DNA from 2 places in the Metabacillus sp. YM-086 genome. Region 2 is predicted to be linked to the other one. Evidence: a T-box and tRNA genes for the amino acid it is inferred to sense, from the RefSeq annotation. Region 2 holds a T-box; the other holds one or more tRNA genes.
What was found. The T-box of region 2 lies ahead of glyQ (glycine--tRNA ligase subunit alpha). A T-box ahead of a tRNA ligase gene usually reads a tRNA of that ligase, here a tRNA-Gly.

Region 1 (10,607 bases), on a different contig from region 2:
CTTCACGGAAGGCTTTTTTCGCGTTTTCTGAAATACCAATCTGCTCTTCAATTGAGCGCATTAGTTTTTCGTCAGGGTTCATTTCTTCACCTGTCAATGGATCACGAAGCTTGTTTTTATTACAGTATGCCTCCACATTGTCTAAATAGTTATCCATAAGAGTTTTAGCTGATTCCTCATAAGAATAAACAAATGCTTTTTGAACTTCTTTTTTCGCCATGTCGTCATATAGCTGGCGAGCAACAGAGATGAAGTTTAAATATTTTTCACGATCTTCGTTTGAAATAGAAGCGTGTTGATCAAGACCTTCTTTTAACGCTCTTAATACATCTAAAGCATTAATGGATGGCACTTCTTTACGAATAATCGTAGATGAAATTCTATTGATCACATAACGCGGGTCAATACCGGACATGCCCTCATCGTTATATTCCTTTCTTAGCTCATTTACATCAACAGAGTTAAAACCTTCAACACTTTCTCCATCATATAATCTCATCTTTTTAACCAGATCAATATCTCCGCGTTTCGGTTCTTTTAGGCGAGTTAAAATGGTAAACATAGCCGCAACCTTTAATGTATGTGGGGCAATATGAACATCAGATACATCACTTTCAGAGATCATTTTCTCATAAATTCTCTCTTCTTCTGTAACCTTTAGGTTATACGGAACAGGCATAACAATAATACGTGAGTGAAGGGCTTCATTCTTTTTGTTAGAAATAAAGGAACGGTATTCTGTTTCGTTTGTGTGGGCAACAATCAACTCATCTGCAGAAATTAGCGCAAAACGACCAGCCTTAAAATTTCCTTCTTGTGTTAATGATAGCAAATGCCATAAAAATTTCTCATCACATTTTAGCATCTCTTGGAACTCCATCATACCACGGTTTGCTTTGTTCAATTCTCCATCAAAGCGGTAGGCACGTGGATCTGATTCAGAACCATATTCAGCAATTGTAGAGAAGTCAATGCTACCTGTTAGATCTGCAATATCCTGTGATTTTGGATCGGATGGACTAAATGTACCAATACCAGTACGTTTATCTTCAGATAAGAAGACACGTTCAACTCGTACGTCCTCAATACGACCACCATACTCTTGCTCTAGTCTCATCACATTTAATGGAGATAAGTTCCCTTCAATACGAATTCCATATTCATCATAAAAATCATCTCTTAAATGGTGTGGAATCAGGTGAAGAGGGTCCTCATGCATCGGACAGCCTTTAATCGCGTAAACTGCACCACGATCTGTTAAAGAATAGGCTTCTAACCCTCTTTTCAGCATCGTTACAAGAGTTGATTTACCTCCACTAACAGGTCCCATTAATAATAATATCCGTTTTCTAACATCTAAGCGCTTAGCAGCAGGATGGAAATACTCCTCAACAAGACGTTCAAGCGCGTCTTCTAATCCATATAGTTGGTGATCAAAAAACTTATACGTTCTTTTTCCATCAACTTCTTCAATCCCAGCATCTTTAATCATATTGTAAACCCTGGAATGTGCTGATTGGGCAACCCATGGTTTCTCTTTGACAATCTCCAAATATTCTACGAAGGTTCCTTCCCACTTTAAGCGCTGCTCATCTTCCCTGTACTTTTCAATCTTTTTTAAGATATCCATAAGGACCTCCTTCATCATTGGTCGTACTTATTTCTAACTCGTGCAGTTTAATACACTTTATGCGAGGATGTCCTTTAACATTCGTTCTTGTTAAGAAAAAGCTAGAATCTTTTTCTTTGTTCCTGATTCACATCACTTCTTAATTGAGTTATAATAATACTAGCTATAAGAGGGAAACTATACATAGATCCTTCATTCTCTGTTGATTAAGTAGAGGAGGTAAAACGATGGGTTTTATTTTAATTCTCGGTGTTAGCTTAGCATTCTTAACAGCTATTTTTACAGCTGGATATGAAGGCAAGCCAGGCGTTAAAAAGTAAGTTGGATAAAAAAGAGGGTGACCCAAATGATATAGACCTTTTGATAAGATCTATACCGTTTGAGTCACCCTTTTTATTTGTGTTTAGCTCCTGCGCTTAGCCTTTAGTTATGAAAGTCCAGCATTAGACCAGGATAGTTCTGCTGTCTTAATGCTTCATAAATAAGAATAGCTGCAGTGTTAGATAAATTTAATGAACGCACATGCTCTGTCATTGGAAGACGTAAGCATTTATCCATATTGGATTGAATTAAATCCTTTGGCAAGCCCGTTGTTTCACGACCAAAAACAAAGAAATAATCTTTATTAAGATCGCTGTAATCAAACGTAGTATGCGGCTGTTGGCCAAATTTAGTTAAAAAGAAAAATTCTCCTGATTTATATTTTTCAAATAATTCATCAAGAGAGTCATGATAGACAACATTTACAAACTCCCAATAATCCAGACCCGCTCTTTTCAGCATTTTATCATCTGTCGAAAATCCTAATGGACGAATTAAATGTAGAGTTGTGTTAGTCGCTGCACATGAACGTGCAATATTCCCTGTATTTGCAGGAATCTCTGGTTGATAAAGTACAACATGTAAAGCCAATTTTTTCACCTCGTCTGTTTCTATGAAAAATACTAACATTTATTTCAATAGCCATTATACCATTGTTACTTTGAACTGGTATCATCAAGTATTCGAAAAAAAGCATACTTTATATTTGGTGTGTAGGCAGTCGAGTCTTCGTATGCCCAATAGCGCATACGGCTATTATAAGTTTGTGCATTTACTAATGGCATATTCTCATCGTCTTTTGCTACGACAAACGTTGTATGATCAAAGCGGCCATCTCCTTGAAAATCATAGCAAATAACATCCCCAGGCATTAATTTATCCGGTGATTCTACTCGCTCGGCTCTTAAACCAGTTTGGGATTGAGCTAAGAAATTCTTCATTGCATTTGCAACAGACCAGCTGTAACTCCAGTTATTATTTTGCATCCACCATCCTGAAGAACGGTTAGGATATCCTCTCATCTGGGCCCCACCTGCATGCAAGCATTGTGAAATAAAGTTTGTGCAATTCACATCAAAGTTTTTATATTTAGGATTCGTACTATTCCACCAACGCTCAGCATATTGAACAGCCGCCATTCGGTCGTAACGATACGAAGAATCTTTATTCCTTTCATCATCATCCATGATTTGAATACTGGATCTGTCATTGTCTCCTTCGTGATTCAATAATAGATCTTCAACAATTTCATCTTTATAAATACTAGCCTTTCTGTTTTCAATTCTTTCTTCAAGATAAAAAAAGTCATTTTGCTTATTAAGCCACTTCGAATGACATGTATACCTTGCCTCCTTCAGGTCTTTTGTTCTTGTGTCAATATTCGTAATATTTATTTTTGTACTACCTTTAACGATTTCTGTATTTCGTTTTCCAGAAAATTCAAGTTTCCGTTGTATTGCCTGTAGTTCAGCATCATTTCTTTCGTTTTTTATATATTTAGCATTGATCAGCATTTGAAGTTTCGCTTCATTTAACTCAGAAATTAGCTGCTTCACGATCATCACCACCATAACGTATTTATTAAAACGTATGTAGAAGGTGTTGAGATTTAGTCATGTTATTTCGCTTTTATCTATGATTTTATGTAAAGTCAATTAGATTCGTTTCATTGACTATGATCCCTTTCAATAAAACATATCGAGGATCCAAACATAAAAAGGCGGAGAATAGAACGCCGCCTTTTAACATCCTTTTATTTTTCTGTAAGAAGAAAGGACAAACCTTTAGTGATTTCTTCTTTAACTTGTGAATCTTTTTCTTTTTCATATGCTTTTTGTAGCTCGTGTGCTGCTGAAGCTTCCCCTATTTTTCCTATCGCCCATGCTGCAGTACCTCTAATCACAGGTCTTGGGTCTTCGTGCATCACTTTTATTAAATCATCTAACGCAGTTGTATCTTTAAAATGCGCAAGTGCCAGGATCGCATTTCTTTGAAGAGGCTTTTTGCCTCTCCATGAACCAGATATATGTCCAAATTTTTCTTTGAAATCACGATTACTTATTGTTAATAACGGTTTTAATTTTGGCTTTGCAATTTCAGGATCCGGCTCCATTTCTGGATGAAAGTGAAAATCTTTTCCTTTATTAACAGGACAAACTGTTTGACAAGTATCACAACCATAGATGCGATTTCCAATTTTCGTACGGTATTCTTCAGGCAGAAAACCTTTTGTTTGTGTTAAAAAAGCAATACATTTTGATGAATCAAGCTGACCACCTTGTACTAAAGCACCTGTTGGACAAACATCGAGGCATTTTGTACATGAGCCACATTGATCTTCCATTGGAGTATCTGGCGGAAAAGGAAAGTTTGTAATCATTTCACCTAAATAAACATAAGAGCCAAATTCAGGCGTGATAATTGAGCAGTTTTTTCCACTCCATCCAATACCTGCCCGTTCCGCAACTGCACGATCGGAAAGCTCACCTGTATCAACCATCGATTTCACTTGAATATCAGGTACTTTTTCTTTTAAAAACACTTCTAATTTATTTAACCTGTCACGCAACACATCATGGTAATCCTGCCCCCAAGAGGCACGACAAAATATACCACGTCTTTCTTCTTTTGTACTTTTTGGAGCGTTTTTCATTTTTGAAGGATAAGCAAGAGCAATGGATATGATTGAACTTGCCTTAGGTAAAAGTTTAATAGGTGCAACACGTTTCTCAATATCTGACTCCTCAAAGCCTGATTGATAGCCAAGCTCCTGTTGTGTAATCAACCTTTGCTTTAGCTCTTCAAACATATTCGCGCTTGTAAATCCAATTTTATCGATGCCTATTGTTTTACTATATTCAATAACTTCCCTTTTAAATTCTTCAATATTCATTGCTCTTCCCTCCTTTAAAGGTCACATATTCTAAGTTTTTTCTTCTACTATGGTAAAATAACACCACATTCAATGTTTGTGGAGGTATGAATTAATGGAAATGACCGTTCAAGATCAACTCAACCAACTTAACAAAGACTTTAAAATTGGCATTGTGGAATATCGGGGTATTCACGTTGGAGATTCTCCTCAAATGCTCAAAGGAAGATTACAGCTATTCCAAGAATCTCTTTATTTTGATTATGTTGATAAGAAAGTAACGGATATCCCAGCCATCCTAGAATGGCGACAACTATTTAAAGCAATAGGAACAGACCCTAACCGATACCGCCCTTCAAGTGAAGCATTATATCGACGGGTTCAGAAACAGCAATATCTTCAACCGTTCAACTCTGCAGTAGACTTAAATAACTTTTTATCTCTTCAATACCAAATTCCCCTAGGGATTTATGATAAAGATAAGCTTATTGGGGATGTTAAAATCAAGATAGGTAGTGAAGAGGATACCTATCTTGCCATCAATGAACGTGAAGTTTCTTTTCATAACAAATTAGTTTCAGAGGATCATCAGGGTCCATTTGGAAGTCCTTATGTGGATTCAAAAAGAACCACTGTAACATCTAACACAACAGAAGCTTTACATATTGTTTATTTAAACCCTTCTCTTTCTGAAGAGAGGTCTTTAGAACTATTACAAGCATTATCTAGTATGTTTACACAAATACATGGCGGAGACGCAACATATAAGATCATCAAGTAACTCGAAGGATTTATCCCTTCGAGTTACTTCATTATTTGATAGCAAAATCAATGACATAATAAAAAACGCAATGCATCGTTTATCTAAGAAACGAGACACTGCGTTGTAACCAATTATTATGTATGGAGCGGGTGAAGGGAATCGAACCCTCATCATCAGCTTGGAAGGCTGAGGTTTTACCACTAAACTACACCCGCGAATAGGTACATTATATCAAGTATATTTATGTGATGCAATACCTTTTTGAAAATATTGTCGAAGCATGTCGAACATTCTTCATAATTTACTTTAACATTATATAATCTTTCAATATGATAATCAAGGCTTTTTATATTTTTTTCAGATGTTTCAGTAAATCTTACGTGTGTGCCGCAATAAACCTTTCATAAGACCGTACATCCATACTTCACTTCATTAGACGGTCGCCCATTCTTGCTAAACATATTCCCAAGTGGCTAGGTAAACACATATAGTACAGAGAAACTGAAATAACATTTGGGAAGGATGAAATGAAATGAGACATAGAGATGCAAGATTATCAGATGGACGCTTTGGTTATCCAGGTGGATTTGGTGGTTTCACAGGCGGATATGGTGCAGGTCCTGGTTACGGCGGTTATCCTGGTGCTGGATATGGTGGTTATGGCGCAGGATATGGTGGTTATGGCGCAGGATATGGTGGTTATGGCGCAGGATATGGTGGTTATGGCACTGGATTCGGCGGTTACCCTGGCGCTGGATACGGATACGGTGCAGGATATGGTCCTGGATTCGGAGGATATGGCGCTGGTGGTGTAGGACCACTTACTACTGGACTTCTAGGTCTTGGTGCAGGGCTTCTAGGTGGAGCTGTACTAGATGACGGTCCTTTCGGCAGAGGATATTATCATTACTGAAATAGATAGTAAAGGGGCAACTAAGATGTTGCCCTTTTTTCAATCCATCTATCACAAAAACCGAACGATACTAACAACTAACGCTCCGATACTTACTCCGGTACCAAGAATCCACTTAATTAATGATAAATGACTTTTGTTGAGTTGACGTTCAATTTCTTCTTGTGTCGCAATATTTTTTTCAGCTAATAGACCATCAACAACAGCTCTTACATCATTCTCATCCAAAGAATTCGAATGAAATTCTTCTATATGCTCTATTTGTTGTTCTAGCTCATGAATTTTCATCTCAAGTTCATGCACCTTCTCCTCAACTTCTCCCATTTGTATGACCACCTTTAGAAAGTTTCTTATTATTCTATTCAGCAAACAATCAATTCGAATGGGTGTTGGTGCAATTGTTTAATGCATGACATGGTATTCGGTATGGGCAATAGCTAGCAATTGAAAAAAAGAATAGGATATACTAACCTTATAATGATTGCAAATGTGTCTTACAAGGAGCAAAAAAATGGTAGATGAGCTTAAGCATGACCTCGAAATTGAAAAATTAAAAAACGAAAATGCTTTACTAAAAGAACTCCTAAGTGAACTTCCTTTTTCGTTTACATATGTAAATAAACAACATAGCAAGTTAGTTGCTAAAGAAGGTAACTCCAAACAAATACTTATTCAAAAAGCAAACACTAATTCACATACCCGTGATGAATTTATTATTTCAACCACTTACGATCAGTTTGCAGAAACTGAACTCTTCCTTTCCTCTATCTTTGATTTTGTTCCGCACCATATTGTTTTTGTTGATGGTGATGGACTCATAACGTTATGTAATCTCCAAACTGCTAAAGATCTAGGTGTAGACCGGGATAAAATAATTGGTAAACATATAAGAGAGCTCTTACAACTTCCAGACGATCAAATCGAACTACTTGAAACGATACGAACAGGTATTGAAATGAAAGATAAAGAAGTACTAGATGTAAATTACGGGCTTATTAATACTCGTATTTTATGGAATACAGATGGATCGATTAAACGAGTATTAGGTACTTTTTATTTTCTTAACGTCATAAAAGAAGCTGAGAAGCAAGCGCTCGCCGGAAGAATTGCTGCTGGCATCGCACATGAAATTAGAAATCCTCTTACAACAGTCAGAGGGTATTTACAATTACTAAAAGATAAAACCAACACTGAAGTGTCACAACTTTTCACTGATATTCTCATTCCTGAGATAGATCGAGCAAATAAAATTATTAGTGACTTTTTGAGTATTGCAAAGCCTTCATCTAGCTCTAGACAAATGATCAACCTGCATAAGTTTCTCAAAGAATATTTGGGGAAATTTCTAGAAAGTGAGGCATTACTATATAACACAAAGCTGGAATATATCCTTGATTCATCAACAACAAAAGCAATGATAAAAGGAGATCAGGAGGAATTGCTACAGGTGTTTATGAACTTATTCATAAATGCTATCCAAGCTAGATCTGATCAACCTTTGGTTATAACAATTGAGACAATTGTTGTTGATCATCATCTTGAGATTTTGTTTCGTGATAATGGGAAAGGTATTCCACCTTCTCTTTTACCTCATATATTTGATCCATTTTTCTCAACAAAAGATGATGGTACTGGATTAGGCCTATCTGTTTCAAAGAAAATCATTGAAAATCACGGTGGGCTAATGAAGGTAACAAGTGACAAAGCAGGAACAACATTTATCATCAGTTTTCCTTTTTCATTGGCAACATAACAGCGAGAAATCGCTGTTTTTTTATTAGTAATTCTTTCATTAACTATTTATTCTTGACTTAAGCTTGTCTCTACTCTAAAATTCACCATGAACTCATTAGTTTTCTATGTAAACCACTTAGTTTTCTTCAAAAGGATGTGAGTAGATATTGGACGAAAAGAGGAAGCTATTAATCGATGCTGCAACTAAAATTTTTTCTAAAAAAGGATATTTCTCAACATCAGTTCAAGAAATTGCGGAACAATGCTCAATGTCAAAAGCTTCTTTATATAAAGTGTTCTCATCTAAAGAAGAATTATTTATAGAGGTGTTTGAGTATCACCAAAATATGATGTTTCAAAAAGCATTTCGTTATTCCACTGATGAATCATTATCACCAAGAGAACTTTTACTCAAGCAATTAAGTACACAAATTGAAGACTTTATTGAGCGAAAAGATTTTATCCTCATGCAGTTAAAGGATGTGCCGCTTTCTGAAAACAGTGACTTTAGATTATTAATGCAAAGGATGAGATTCAGAATTACACAGTGGCAAAAGGAGTGCCTTCTGCAGGCATATGGAAATCATATTAATCTATATTGCTGGGACCTAACCATAACTCTACAAGGATTAATAAAGGAATTCCTCTCCATCCTTGCTAATAAAAATGAAAAAGTTAATGTTCAAGCTATATCAACCTATATAGTTGATCGTTTAGATTCAATAGTAAATGATTTGTTAACCACTAGACCAAATCCACTTTTAACAGAGGAAAGAATTTTACACTTTTTAAACCTTACTAATAGTTCTTCTATCTCTAAAACGGATGAAATTGACAATCAATTTTTAATTATCGAAGATTACATAAGTAGCTATCACAATGAAGAAACAAAAAATAATCTTACTTCATCTCTTAATCTGTTAAAAGATGAAGTAAAGGCCCAAAAGCCTCGAAGTTTTTTAATTGATGTTCTTTTACATTACTTTGAAAAGGAAGAAGGGCTAACACAAATCACAACAAAGCTTCGCTCTCTTATCACTGAGTTGTATACAGGAGGTAACGAATGGAACACTTAGATAACAGACAAAAAGTTATGATTATGATTGCCATTATGTCAGCCATGTTTTTTGCTGCAGTTAACATGACAATCGTAGGTACTGCTTTACCAAAAATCGTCTCTCAAATAGGTGGAATGGAATACTTTGACTGGGTATTTACCGTTTATATGTTAACATCCACAATTACTGCTATGTTAGTTGGTAAATTGTCTGATATATACGGTAGAAAAATATTTATCCTAATTGGTATCACCATCTTTATGATTGGTGCCTTTTTATGTGGAACCGCAGATGATATTCTTCAATTAATCCTATACCGAGGGCTTCAAGGCTTTGGTGGTGGGATGATTATGTCTTGTGCGTTCACAACTGTTGGAGATTTGTTTGCCCCTCGTGAACGCGGGAGATGGCAAGGACTTCTTGGTGGTGTATTCGGACTTTCAAGTTTATTCGGTCCAACACTTGGTGGATATATTGTTGATAATTTTGACTGGCACTGGATTTTCTGGGTATTCCTTCCGATCGGATTTTTTGCCTTTGCTTTAATATTTAAATTATATCCATCTCAAAAGGCAAAAGAGAGAGAATCAATTGACTTTCTTGGTTCGATTACATTAACAATTACAATCGTTTCATTATTATTAGGGTTTACATGGGCAGGAGATAAGTATGAATGGGCTTCATTTGAAATTATTGGCTTATTTTCACTTACAATCATATCTTTAATTGCCTTTATCATGATTGAACTAAAAGTGAAAAGCCCTGTTCTTCCTCTTTACTTGTTTAAAAATAGTGTTTTCTCTGTATCTAATATAGCGGGAATGCTCATGGGAATGGGAATGTTCGGTACAATTATGTATGTTCCGTTTTACGTTCAAGGGGTTCAAGGGGAATCAGCGACAGTCTCCGGATTAGTTGAAATGGTCATGACCATTTCAATGGTTACCTCGAGTATTATTGTAGGTAACTTAATTACGAAGACAGGGAAATATAAAATTTTTGCCCTTCTTGGATTAATAATTATGGCAGTAGGACTTGTGTTAAATTCTACACTGGAAGTTGAATCAACTCTCACACGATTAATTCTTCAATTAATTGTTGTAGGAATTGGACTTGGCGTCAATATGCCTGTGTTTAATATCACTGTACAAAATGCTGTGAGTCATAAGTACCTTGGTGTTGCAACATCAGCGATGCAAACATTTAGACAAATAGGAGGTACAATTGGGGTTGCTTTATTAGGATCTGTTATGGGAAACAAAATGACAGATGAGTTAGCAAGCACTCAAGGAGAAAATATTCCTGCGCCACCTCCA
Region 2 (10,607 bases):
TTTCTTTCAAATACATTCTTACAGGGTCATTTATTTTAACTCCAGGTGGAACACTTAAGTCATTTAGATCAAATTCTTCTTCCTTAGCAAGATCTTGGATATTTGGATCAGCATCTTCAACATCTTCACCCGCTTCACCAATTAGTTCAACACCTTGTTCACCAAGAAATTCATAATACTCATCCATTTGGTCTGATTCGATTTCGAAGTTAGACATACGTTCCGCAATTTCTTCATATGTCAAAACTCCACGTTTTTTCCCAATTTCAGTTAACTGATCTTTCACCTGTTCAAAGGTTACTTCTGTTTCATGGGTTTGTTTATCAGCCATAGGATCCCCTCCTTCCAGACTTACCATCTTAAGATAAGCATTTGGATTACTGTTTTTTAGGTAGTATTCCTTTATTTAAGATGACTTGGTCTATCATTAACCGCATCATCAATTGCTTACTTATTATGATTTTAGAGCTTGTTTTAATTGAATAATTTCCATTGCAATCTGAGCCGCTTCTTTAAATTGCTTATTTCGTTCAGCTTCATTTTTTTCAGTTTCTTTTTCTTTTATCATTAACATTTTTTGATGATTCAACACCTGTTTTATATAATCAGATAACTCCTGTTCACTTACTTCAGAGTTTAAGGTAATCATCGCAATGTTGGATACGGTATGTTGTAATTCAGGGTTTGGTAATCTAGAAAGAAAAGAACTTACATTTTCTTCATTTCCTTCCTCATAAAAACCATATAAATAAGTGACAATAGCCCTATGCTCTTCAATATTAAATTGAAGACCAAGCCGATCAAGAACCTTTTCAGCAATATCTTTACTTCTTAGCATATGTGCTATCAACATTCTTTCAGCCGTATGAAATGCTGGTAATAACCGTTTTGATTGAATAGGGACTCTTTTTGGCTGCTGCTGAGACATTTTATTTTGTTGCTGCGGAGGTTGCTGTTTACTTATTTGTTTTTCCTTCTGAAAAATTTGCTCCTTCAATACATCCATTGACAGGTCAAATTCCGAGGATAATTGTTTTAAGTAAATTTCTTTTTCAACAGCATTCTCAATTCTAGATAGTTCGGAAAGAACAGAATCTATATATTGAAGTCTTTCCCCCTCATTATGAAGATTTTTTCCTCTTCGATAATAAGTCATCTTAAATGTCATGATCGGTACGCTTGCCCCTATTACATCATGTTTGAATTTCTCTTCTCCGAACTTTTTGATGTAGTCATCAGGGTCCATACCATCTGGGACCATCGCAACTTTTATTTTACATCCTGCTGCCTTTAATATCTTAGAGGCCCTCATGGTTGCTTCAATTCCGGCAGAATCAGAATCATAACATATTATGACTTCAGACACATTTCTTCGTATGATCTTTGCCTGTTCTTCTGTTAAAGAGGTTCCCATTGTCGCAATGGCCTGTTCTACTCCAGCACGTGTTGAAGAAATAACATCCGCAAATCCTTCGAATAGGACAACTTGTTGATTTTTTCGAATATGTAATCTTGCACGGTGAAAATTATAAAGCAGCTTGCTTTTATTAAATATTTTCGTCTCTGGGCTATTTAAGTATTTAGGTTTTTCGTCACCAAGCACTCTTCCTGAAAAAGCAATTGTATTACCATGATGATCCATAATTGGGAACATGATTCGATTCCTAAAACGGTCAAAAAATTCATTGTCAGAGTTGTTTTTTTTAACAAGTAATCCTGCTTCCTCCATTAATGAAAGATCAAACCCTCTTTTTTCCAAAAACTTAGAAATAAAGTCCCAAGAATCTAAAGAATAGCCTATTTCAAACGCATCGATTGTTTCTTTTGTAAATCCTCTGTTCAATAAGTAATCTAATGCAGGTTGACCTTCTTTTGTGTTTACTAACAAATGGTGGTAAAATTTCTTTAACAGCTCATGTGCTTCAACCATTTTATCAGTACTTTTCGAAGCAACTTTCCCTTGGTTTTGATCAACTGGCGAAATGGAAGGCAAATCGATTCCAGCCTTGTCTGCTAAGTGCTGTGCTGCTTCTATGAAAGTATATCCTTCATGTTGCATAAGAAAAGAAAAGACATTCCCTCCAGCACCACATCCAAAGCAATGGAATATTTGCTTATCAGCTGAAACAGAGAACGAAGGTGACTTTTCACCATGAAATGGACATAACCCAAAATAATTCCGTCCTTGTTTCTTCAATTGAACATATTCACTTATTACATCAACAATGTCAGAAGTTCTTTGTATTTTTTCGAGTAATTCCTCGGGAATTCGATTTCCCATGCTAACAACTCCGTATTACAGATATTCGATATTTATTCAAGTTCTCCTGCATGTTTCGACAAAATTTTTTCTAAATTTGTGATAAAATTTAAAGTATCATCATCTGTAAACTTTTTTGGTCCTTTCGTATATTTGCCTCCTTTTCTTTCCATGGCAGACAAGTATCGAAATTGAAGAGCTGTATCAATATTAGCTTCTGTATATTGTTTTCCCCTTGGGGTAATGAAAATAACATCTTTTCTTATTAATAAGCCCGCTAAACCAATGTCTTGCGAAATAACAATGTCGTTTTTATTGACGTGGTTTACTATGTATAAATCAGCTTCTTCTTTACCCGTGTCAACAAAAACCCATTCTCCTCCATAAGTTCTACCTGTTGTATGGTTATAAGAAGCAACAAATATGACATGAATGTTATACTTTCCCGCAAGATCCATAATCTCCGTTTTAACTGGACAAGCATCAGCATCTACATAAATTTTTTTATTTTTTTCGTCATATTTCTCTATTCTACATCACTCCGAAAATTCCTTCTTATTTCACACCTTTGATCGTTACTATTCGAGAGAACGTTCTAAAATTCCTTTTGTCGAAATTTTTTTTATATAATATCTTGACAGTTTACAATTAATAGTTTATTCCCATATGTCAAGTTCTAAACCTAAAAAAAGTATTTTTTATCACAATTTTTTATTATAATACAAAGGTTCATAAATTTCTATTGTTTTTTTGTCGTAATCAATCGTAAAATATCACCATTTGACAAATGAAACAAAGAACACGAAGGAAAAGGATGACTATTACAGCCACCCCTTGGAATTTATTCCCTTTACCAGTCTTTAATTTTGGTTATTCATAAAGTTAGCAATAATATTTGCCGTTTCCTCAACCGCCTTATTTGAAACATCCACAACCTTACAGCCTATTTTGTCAACCACTTTATCAAAATAATTCAATTCCTCTTTAATGCGATCAATATTCGCATAAAAGGCCTCATCATTTAAACCTAATGATTTTAGCCTTTCTTTACGGATATTGTTTAATTTCTCCGGCATGATACGTAATCCGATACACTTTTGTGCTGAGACCTTATAAAGCTCTTCAGGTGGCTCAACCTCTGGAACAATCGGTACATTTGCCACTTTGAACCGCTTATGAGCTAAATACTGAGAAAGTGGAGTTTTAGAAGTTCTGGACACGCCTATTAAAACAATATCAGCCTTTAATATCCCTCTTGGGTCACGGCCATCATCGTATTTAACAGCAAATTCAATAGCTTCAACCTTTTTAAAATAATCATCGTCTAACTTTCGTACTCTTCCTGGCTCATATTTTGCAGTTATCCCATATGAAGTTTCCATCTTATCAATAAGAGGACCAATGATGTCATAATAAACAACACCTTGTCTCGTTGCTTCTTCAATTAGAAATTCTCTTAATTCTGGTACAACTAATGTGAAGCACACAATAGCTTTTTCCTGCTTTGCCAACGAAAGAACCTCAATAATTGTTCCTCTATCCTCAACGTAGGGAATTCTTTTGATTTTCGTATTAGCTGATGCTCCATTAAATTGACTTGCCGCTGCCTTAACTACTAGTTCAGCAGTTTCACCTACAGAGTCCGAAACTACATAAATCAATTGATAACTCATATTCTATTCCCCATTTCAACAGTTAGCCATATTATTCATTAAGAAAGCTAACAAGTATTTTCGTCATATTTGTTTTCGTAATTCTCCCAATAACTTCAAGACCCTGATCTGTATCTTTTACAACCGGTAAACCATCGATTTGTTTTTCTATGAGAACTTGAGCTACGTCTATAATATAATCTTCAGGCCTACAAACAGTTATATTTGGCATTCGTGTCATGATAATATTTACCGGGATCGTCGTAAGTTCCTGCTTTCCAATACTTGTTCGAAGTAAATCCTTACGAGAAAGAACTCCTATTAAGTGCGATTGTTCATCAACTACAAATAGTGTTCCAACATCTTCTAGGAACATCATACATATGGCATCATAAACAGAAACATTAACATTTACAACAATTGGAATGGATTGATAGTCTTTAACTTGAAGACTCTTTAGCTCTTCCATAATCAAATGGGTATTTGTTTTACCTGTGAAATAATATCCTACACGTGGTCGTGCCTCTAGATATCCAGCCATTGTCAAAATAGCTAAATCCGGACGAAGGGTAGCTCTTGTTAAATTTAATTGATCAGCAATTTGTTCGCCTGTAATTGGACCATTAGCTTTAACGATTTCGACAATTTGTTCTTGCCTTTTATTTAGTTCTATAAGACTCACCGCCTTACTATTAGATATGTATTATTTCATTATGGCTTTTCCAAACACTTTGCAAGGTTGCTCATTTTCCGCTAAATCAACCTTAAACAGCGGATCAAAGAGCCTCTTAATAACAATCTATAAAAGATCCTTAATTAATATAATAACATTAAATCTCTTGTGTATAACACATTAATACTTAGATAAGGCTTCAAATGGTTTTTATCCATATGTCGATTATATACTATCTACCTATTATGAAAAGCATATTGTTCAGCTTTAATACCTTGTAGCTAAAGAAAAAGGGCTGACAAAGATTAAGTCAGTCCCTTCCTATTTAATCATTACTTTACTAAAATGACATTCATTTTTGCAAAGGATTCTATTAATTGAGATAGTTTGACCATTTGGGCCAGACGATTCGCCTTTACATTTTCATCATCTGACATAACCATTGTATGATCAAAATAATCAATAATTACCGGTTTCAATTCTGCTAAAATAACATAATTTTCTCGGATCTTTTCTACAGATTTAAAATTGTTTAACTGATTAACTGCTTGAAGATATGCATTATAAAGTGATCTTTCATGCTCACTTTCTAATAAATCTTCATTAATATCTAAGTTATTTCCTTTTTTAGCAATATTCATCACACGAGCCAGTGCCTCAACAGTTTCCTTAAATTCAGGTTCAACCGAAGCCTCTTGAAGAACTTTAGCACGTGCAACAAGTGAATTCACCTCAAGTATAGATGATTCTAAAACCGCATCGTTTAAGTCATAACGAATGTTTTCTTCGGCTAAACGATATTTTAATCTTAGTCTAAAGAATGACTTTAATTCTTCTTTCGCTTCAGTAGAACCTTTATCACCATAAAAAGATAGTGCAAGCTCAAATAACTCTGGCAAAGCAATTGTCCATTGCTTCGATAAAAGAATTTGAATAATTCCGCTTGCTTGCCTTCTTAAAGCATACGGATCCTGTGACCCAGTTGGAATTTTCCCAATGGAGAAAAACCCAACAATTGTGTCTAACTTGTCAGCTAATGCAACAATTGCCCCAACATTTGAAGTAGGTGCTGCATCCTCTGCATGTCTTGGCATATAGTGCTCATTAATAGCTCGAGAAACTTCTTCTGTTTCACCGCTTAGTCTCGCATACTTTTCACCAATTTTCCCTTGAAGCTCAGGAAATTCATACACCATATGTGTAACCAAGTCAAACTTACAAATAGACGCAGCTCTTTCCACGTCTTGCTTTTCATTTGAAGGTACTTGAAGTAGGTCTGCTAATTTGCCAGAAAGGCTAACAACTCGTTTCACCTTTTCTCCTAAAGTTCCTAACTCTTCATGGAAAACAATTTTATCAAGTTTTTTTACGGCATCCTCAATATTGAGCTTCTGATCTTCTTTATAGAAGAAATTTGCATCAGAAAGGCGTGCACGTAACACTTTTTCATTACCTCTTGCAACATTTTCAAGATGGTTTTGATCACCGTTTCTTACCGTAATAAAATATGGCTGTAATTCTCCAGCTTGGCTTCTTACTGGGAAATAACGCTGATGTTCCTTCATCGTTGTAACCAACACTTCATCTGGTAACGATAAATATTCTTGTTCAAACTTCCCAAACAAAGCAGTTGGATATTCAACAAGATTGTTTACTTCCTCTAAGAGATCCTCGTCAACCGGGATGACCCAGCTATGTTCCTGTTCTAGATCTGACAACTGCTGACTTATTGCTTCTTTTCTTTTTACAGGATTTGCAATAACGAATTGTTCTAGTAATACCGTTTCATACAATGAAGGCATCGCAATTTCAACTTTCTCTCCTAGAAAACGATGACCATATGTATATGAATCTGTTTTTACCCCAGCAATTTCAAAAGGAATGACTTCTTGTCCAAATAAGGCTACAAGCCACTTAATTGGTCGGATATATCGTAATTCTTGGCTTCCCCAACGCATGTTTTTTGGGAATGTTAATCCCGTTATTAATTGTTTAGCCTCTGTTAATAATGTTTTTGCTTCTATCCCTTTTGTGAATTTTTGAACGTGGACATACTCAACGCCATTAATTTCCTTAAAGTAGATATCTTCAACAGAAGCGCCTTGTCCTTTTGTAAAGCCTATTGCAGCTTTTGACCAATTGCCATTCTCATCAAGAGCAATCTTTTTAGCAGGCCCTTTTGCTTCTTCTTCAATATCAGGCTGTTTTTCTAGCACATCTTTTACTAATACGGCTATACGGCGGGGAGAGGAATAAGTTCTCACTTCGCCATGTGATAACTGTTTTTCATCAAGCCATTTTGTTAATTTGTCTGCAAATTGATTCATTGCATCTGTCACATAATGTGCAGGCACTTCTTCTAAACCAATCTCTACTAATAAATCTTTCTTACTCATGATTTGTTCCTCCTTCCTGCTGTAACATAGGGAAGCCTAATTTTTCTCGTTCTTCATAAAATGTTTTTGCGACTTTTCTAGCTAAGTTTCTTACACGACCAATATAGCCTGTTCGCTCAGTAACAGAGATCGCCCCTTTTGCATCTAAAAGATTAAATGTATGAGAGCATTTTAAAACATAATCATATGCAGGATGGACAAGACCTTCATCCATCTGTCTCATAGCTTCTTTTTCATAGGTTGAGAACAAATGAAAAAGCATATCCGTATCAGACGTTTCAAAGGTATATTTTGAATGCTCATACTCAGGCATTAAAAAGATATCACGCACCGTGTATCCATCAGTCCACTCTAAGTCAAATACATTTTCTTTATCTTGAATATAAGATGCCAGCCTTTCAATACCATACGTGATTTCAGCTGAAACCGGCTTACACTCTAACCCACCAACTTGTTGGAAATAAGTAAATTGAGTGATTTCCATTCCATCTAACCATACTTCCCAACCTAAACCAGCACAGCCTAACGAAGGGTTTTCCCAGTTATCCTCAACAAAGCGAATATCATGCTCTAATGGATTAATTCCTAAAGCACGTAATGAATCAAGGTAAAGCTCTTGAATATTGTCTGGTGAAGGCTTCATTATCACTTGAAATTGATGGTGTTGATAAAGTCTGTTAGGGTTTTCCCCATAACGTCCATCAGCAGGTCTTCTAGATGGTTCAACATAAGCCACCTTCCATGGCTCTGGTCCTATACTTCTTAAGAACGTATAAGGACTCATAGTTCCTGCACCTTTCTCAGTATCGTATGCTTGCATAAGCACACAGCCTTGATCAGACCAATGCTTTTGCAACGTTAGAATCATATTTTGAATATTCATCTTTATACACCTCCATTAATTTATAAAACAAGTTTTTGCTTTTGGGTTTAAACAGCATGACTTTTGTGGTCTTATTTAAAACTGACTCGAAGGACACTGCCTTGATAACAGTCTTTTAAATGAAAAAAGCTCCCGTCCCTATGTCAGACTAATGACATAGGGACGGGAGCTAGCCCGCGGTTCCACCCTAATTGCTTATATATGTATAAGCCACTTTAAATGAATATGCTCCAGAACGCCTTTCATTACGGGTCAATCCTTAGCTTTCACCATCCTAAGGTCGCTATCATTGAGTAATCGTAATTACTTCTTTCCTTCAACGCAACAATTGTTAAATTATATTTGCATCTTAATTGAAAATTGTTCTAATGTCAACAATGTCCTTCTATAACTTTCCCTTTAAAGAATCCATTTGATCTAAAAAACGCTTTGATTTAATTGTTAGACCTGTATATTCCTGATAATAGGAGTTGATGACCATTTTTAATTCATTCTTCGTCTCCTGTTTGACAGAAATATTTCCTAATCGGTTTAAATCAAAATAATAAAAAAGACGAAGGAGCTTTACTGTCATCGGAGATATCTGTAATCGATAAGGATCATTTTCAAAACATCGATGACATAAAAAGCCTCCCTCTCGTATCGAAAAATGAAATGTTCCATCTTTTTGACCACAAATGGAACAAGCATTAAGCTGAGGCTGCAGCCCTAATACTGGTAACATTTTCATTTCAAAAATATGAATCAGAATATCCGGATCTACATCTTCATCTAGATATTGAAGGGTTTGTTTTAATAATTCAAATAAAAAAGGGTTTCTGTCTAGGTTATCAGTACTTTTGTCTAGTAACTCAGCTAGGTATGAAGCATATGCTGTTAAAAAAATATCTTCTCGAATACTTCTAAATGACAAAATTGTTTCTCCCTGCTGTAGACCACCTAAACCACTAGATTTTTGAAATAGGAACGTCCCATACGTAAAAAGTTGGGTGATTGACGTAAGGCGACTATTAGGTTTCTTAGCGCCCCTAGCCATAACCCCAACTTTCCCAAGTTCTCTCGTATATAATGTTATTATTTTGTTTGTTTCACCGTAATCGGTAGATCGTATAACAATTCCTTCACATTTTTGAAGCAAATTTCCCCTCACCTTTCAAAGGTTCAGGCAAGATCAGGAAATTGGAAAATCTAGTTCAGCTAGTTCATCATCTTGAGAATCGGGTCCTTCATCATTCTCCTTTTCTAACTCTTTAAAAAGAAGATACGTATCAATACTACCTGTTTGCGAAAAAACCTTCCAGGTAAAATCCAACATATAAACCCCACCTTTCAGTTGTTAAGACTAGCAAGCAATAAATCCAATTTCTTTACAGTTATCTTGACCTTATTTTCTTCATTTCATGTTAAACAATTTTTACTAATGCTTTTCATGAATAGGATTATTTTGTTTATTGTTTCATCCTAAACGCTTTAGTATTCATCTTCTCTAAATCCATAATCACGAAGCTGTGAAGCTTTATTTCGCCAATCTTTTTGCACTTTTACCCAAAGCTCTAAAAACACTTTAGATCCTAACAATGCTTCAATATCGACTCGGGCTCTTTGCCCAACTTCTTTTAGCATACTCCCACGCTTACCGATTACAATACCTTTTTGCGAATCACGCTCGACAATTATCGTTGCGCCAACATATATTGCAGCATTGTTTTCACGGCGCTCAAGCGTATCCATTACCACTGCAATGGAATGTGGAATTTCTTCTCTTGTTAAATGTAAAACCTTTTCTCGAATTAGCTCTGTTATAATAAATCGTTCCGGGTGATCTGTCACTTGATCTTCCGGGTAGTACTGAGGCCCTTCCGGTAGGACAGCTTCGATTTGTTGTAGTAACGTGTCAACATTGTTTCCCTGCAGTGCTGAAATGGGAACAATTTCTTTAAAAGGATATAACTCTTTATATTGTTCAATGAGAGGCAGCAGTTGATCAGGGTGTATTTGATCTATTTTGTTAATAATTAGAAAAACAGGTGTGTTCGTTTGTTTTAACTTCTCAATGATGAATTCATCACCACGACCATACCCTTCTTCTGCATTAATCATGAATAAAATTAAATCAACCTCTTTTAACGTGTTTTGTGCTACTTTCATCATAAAATCGCCAAGCTTATGTTTTGGCTTATGAATTCCTGGGGTGTCAATAAAAACTGTTTGAGATTGATTTGTTGTATAAACCCCTTGAATCTTGTTACGAGTTGTTTGTGGCTTATCGCTCATAATTGCAATTTTTTGACCGATCACCCTATTAATAAAAGTAGATTTTCCTACGTTTGGTCTTCCTATAATTGATACAAATCCTGATTTGAAAGATTGATTATGATTCATGTAAATCCTCCGCTGAAAAAGCTCCTGGTAGTAATTCGCTAACTGTAAGTTCTGAAACATCACCTTGGAGGTTTGTTAAAACAATTTTCATGTCTTTTGGACAAAGCTCTGCAATTACTTGACGACAAGCACCACAAGGTGGAACAGGTCTGACTGTATCTGCTACAACGGCTATGGTTGTATATTCTTTGTCACCTTCTGAATATGCTTTGAATATTGCTGTTCTCTCAGCACAATTACACATGCTGTAAGCAGCATTTTCAATATTGCAGCCTTTATAAACTTTTCCATCCTTCGTTAATAAAGCTGCACCTACTTTAAACTTAGAGTAGGGAGTATAAGCCATTTCCCTTGCTGCTTT

Region 1: it encodes a tRNA-Gly, which carries the amino acid that the T-box ahead of glyQ (glycine--tRNA ligase subunit alpha) is inferred to sense. The anticodon was not compared.

The regions. Positions count from the first base shown of each region.
Region 1 covers NZ_JBLUOI010000049.1:11,223-21,829, forward strand. Annotated here, with positions in the region: gene ACEWK1_RS18660 (PrkA family serine protein kinase) at 1-1,630, opposite strand, end outside; gene trmL (tRNA (uridine(34)/cytosine(34)/5-carboxymethylaminomethyluridine(34)-2'-O)-methyltransferase TrmL) at 2,054-2,551, opposite strand; gene ACEWK1_RS18670 (amidase domain-containing protein) at 2,608-3,513, opposite strand; gene queG (tRNA epoxyqueuosine(34) reductase QueG) at 3,705-4,844, opposite strand; gene ACEWK1_RS18680 (B3/4 domain-containing protein) at 4,939-5,604, shown strand; tRNA gene ACEWK1_RS18685 (tRNA-Gly) at 5,728-5,801, opposite strand; gene ACEWK1_RS18690 (hypothetical protein) at 6,119-6,499, shown strand; gene ACEWK1_RS18695 (hypothetical protein) at 6,551-6,823, opposite strand; gene ACEWK1_RS18700 (two-component system sensor histidine kinase NtrB) at 7,011-8,252, shown strand; gene ACEWK1_RS18705 (TetR/AcrR family transcriptional regulator) at 8,401-9,309, shown strand; gene ACEWK1_RS18710 (MDR family MFS transporter) at 9,297-10,607, shown strand, end outside.
Region 2 covers NZ_JBLUOI010000041.1:32,632-43,238, reverse strand. Annotated here, with positions in the region: gene rpoD (RNA polymerase sigma factor RpoD) at 1-331, opposite strand, end outside; gene dnaG (DNA primase) at 455-2,281, opposite strand; gene ACEWK1_RS16955 (YaiI/YqxD family protein) at 2,314-2,718, opposite strand; gene ACEWK1_RS16950 (pyruvate, water dikinase regulatory protein) at 3,121-3,933, opposite strand; gene ACEWK1_RS16945 (helix-turn-helix transcriptional regulator) at 3,965-4,594, opposite strand; gene glyS (glycine--tRNA ligase subunit beta) at 4,918-6,981, opposite strand; gene glyQ (glycine--tRNA ligase subunit alpha) at 6,974-7,864, opposite strand; T-box leader at 8,020-8,193, opposite strand; gene recO (DNA repair protein RecO) at 8,250-9,002, opposite strand; gene ACEWK1_RS16925 (YqzL family protein) at 9,036-9,179, opposite strand; gene era (GTPase Era) at 9,335-10,246, opposite strand; gene ACEWK1_RS16915 (cytidine deaminase) at 10,236-10,607, opposite strand, start outside.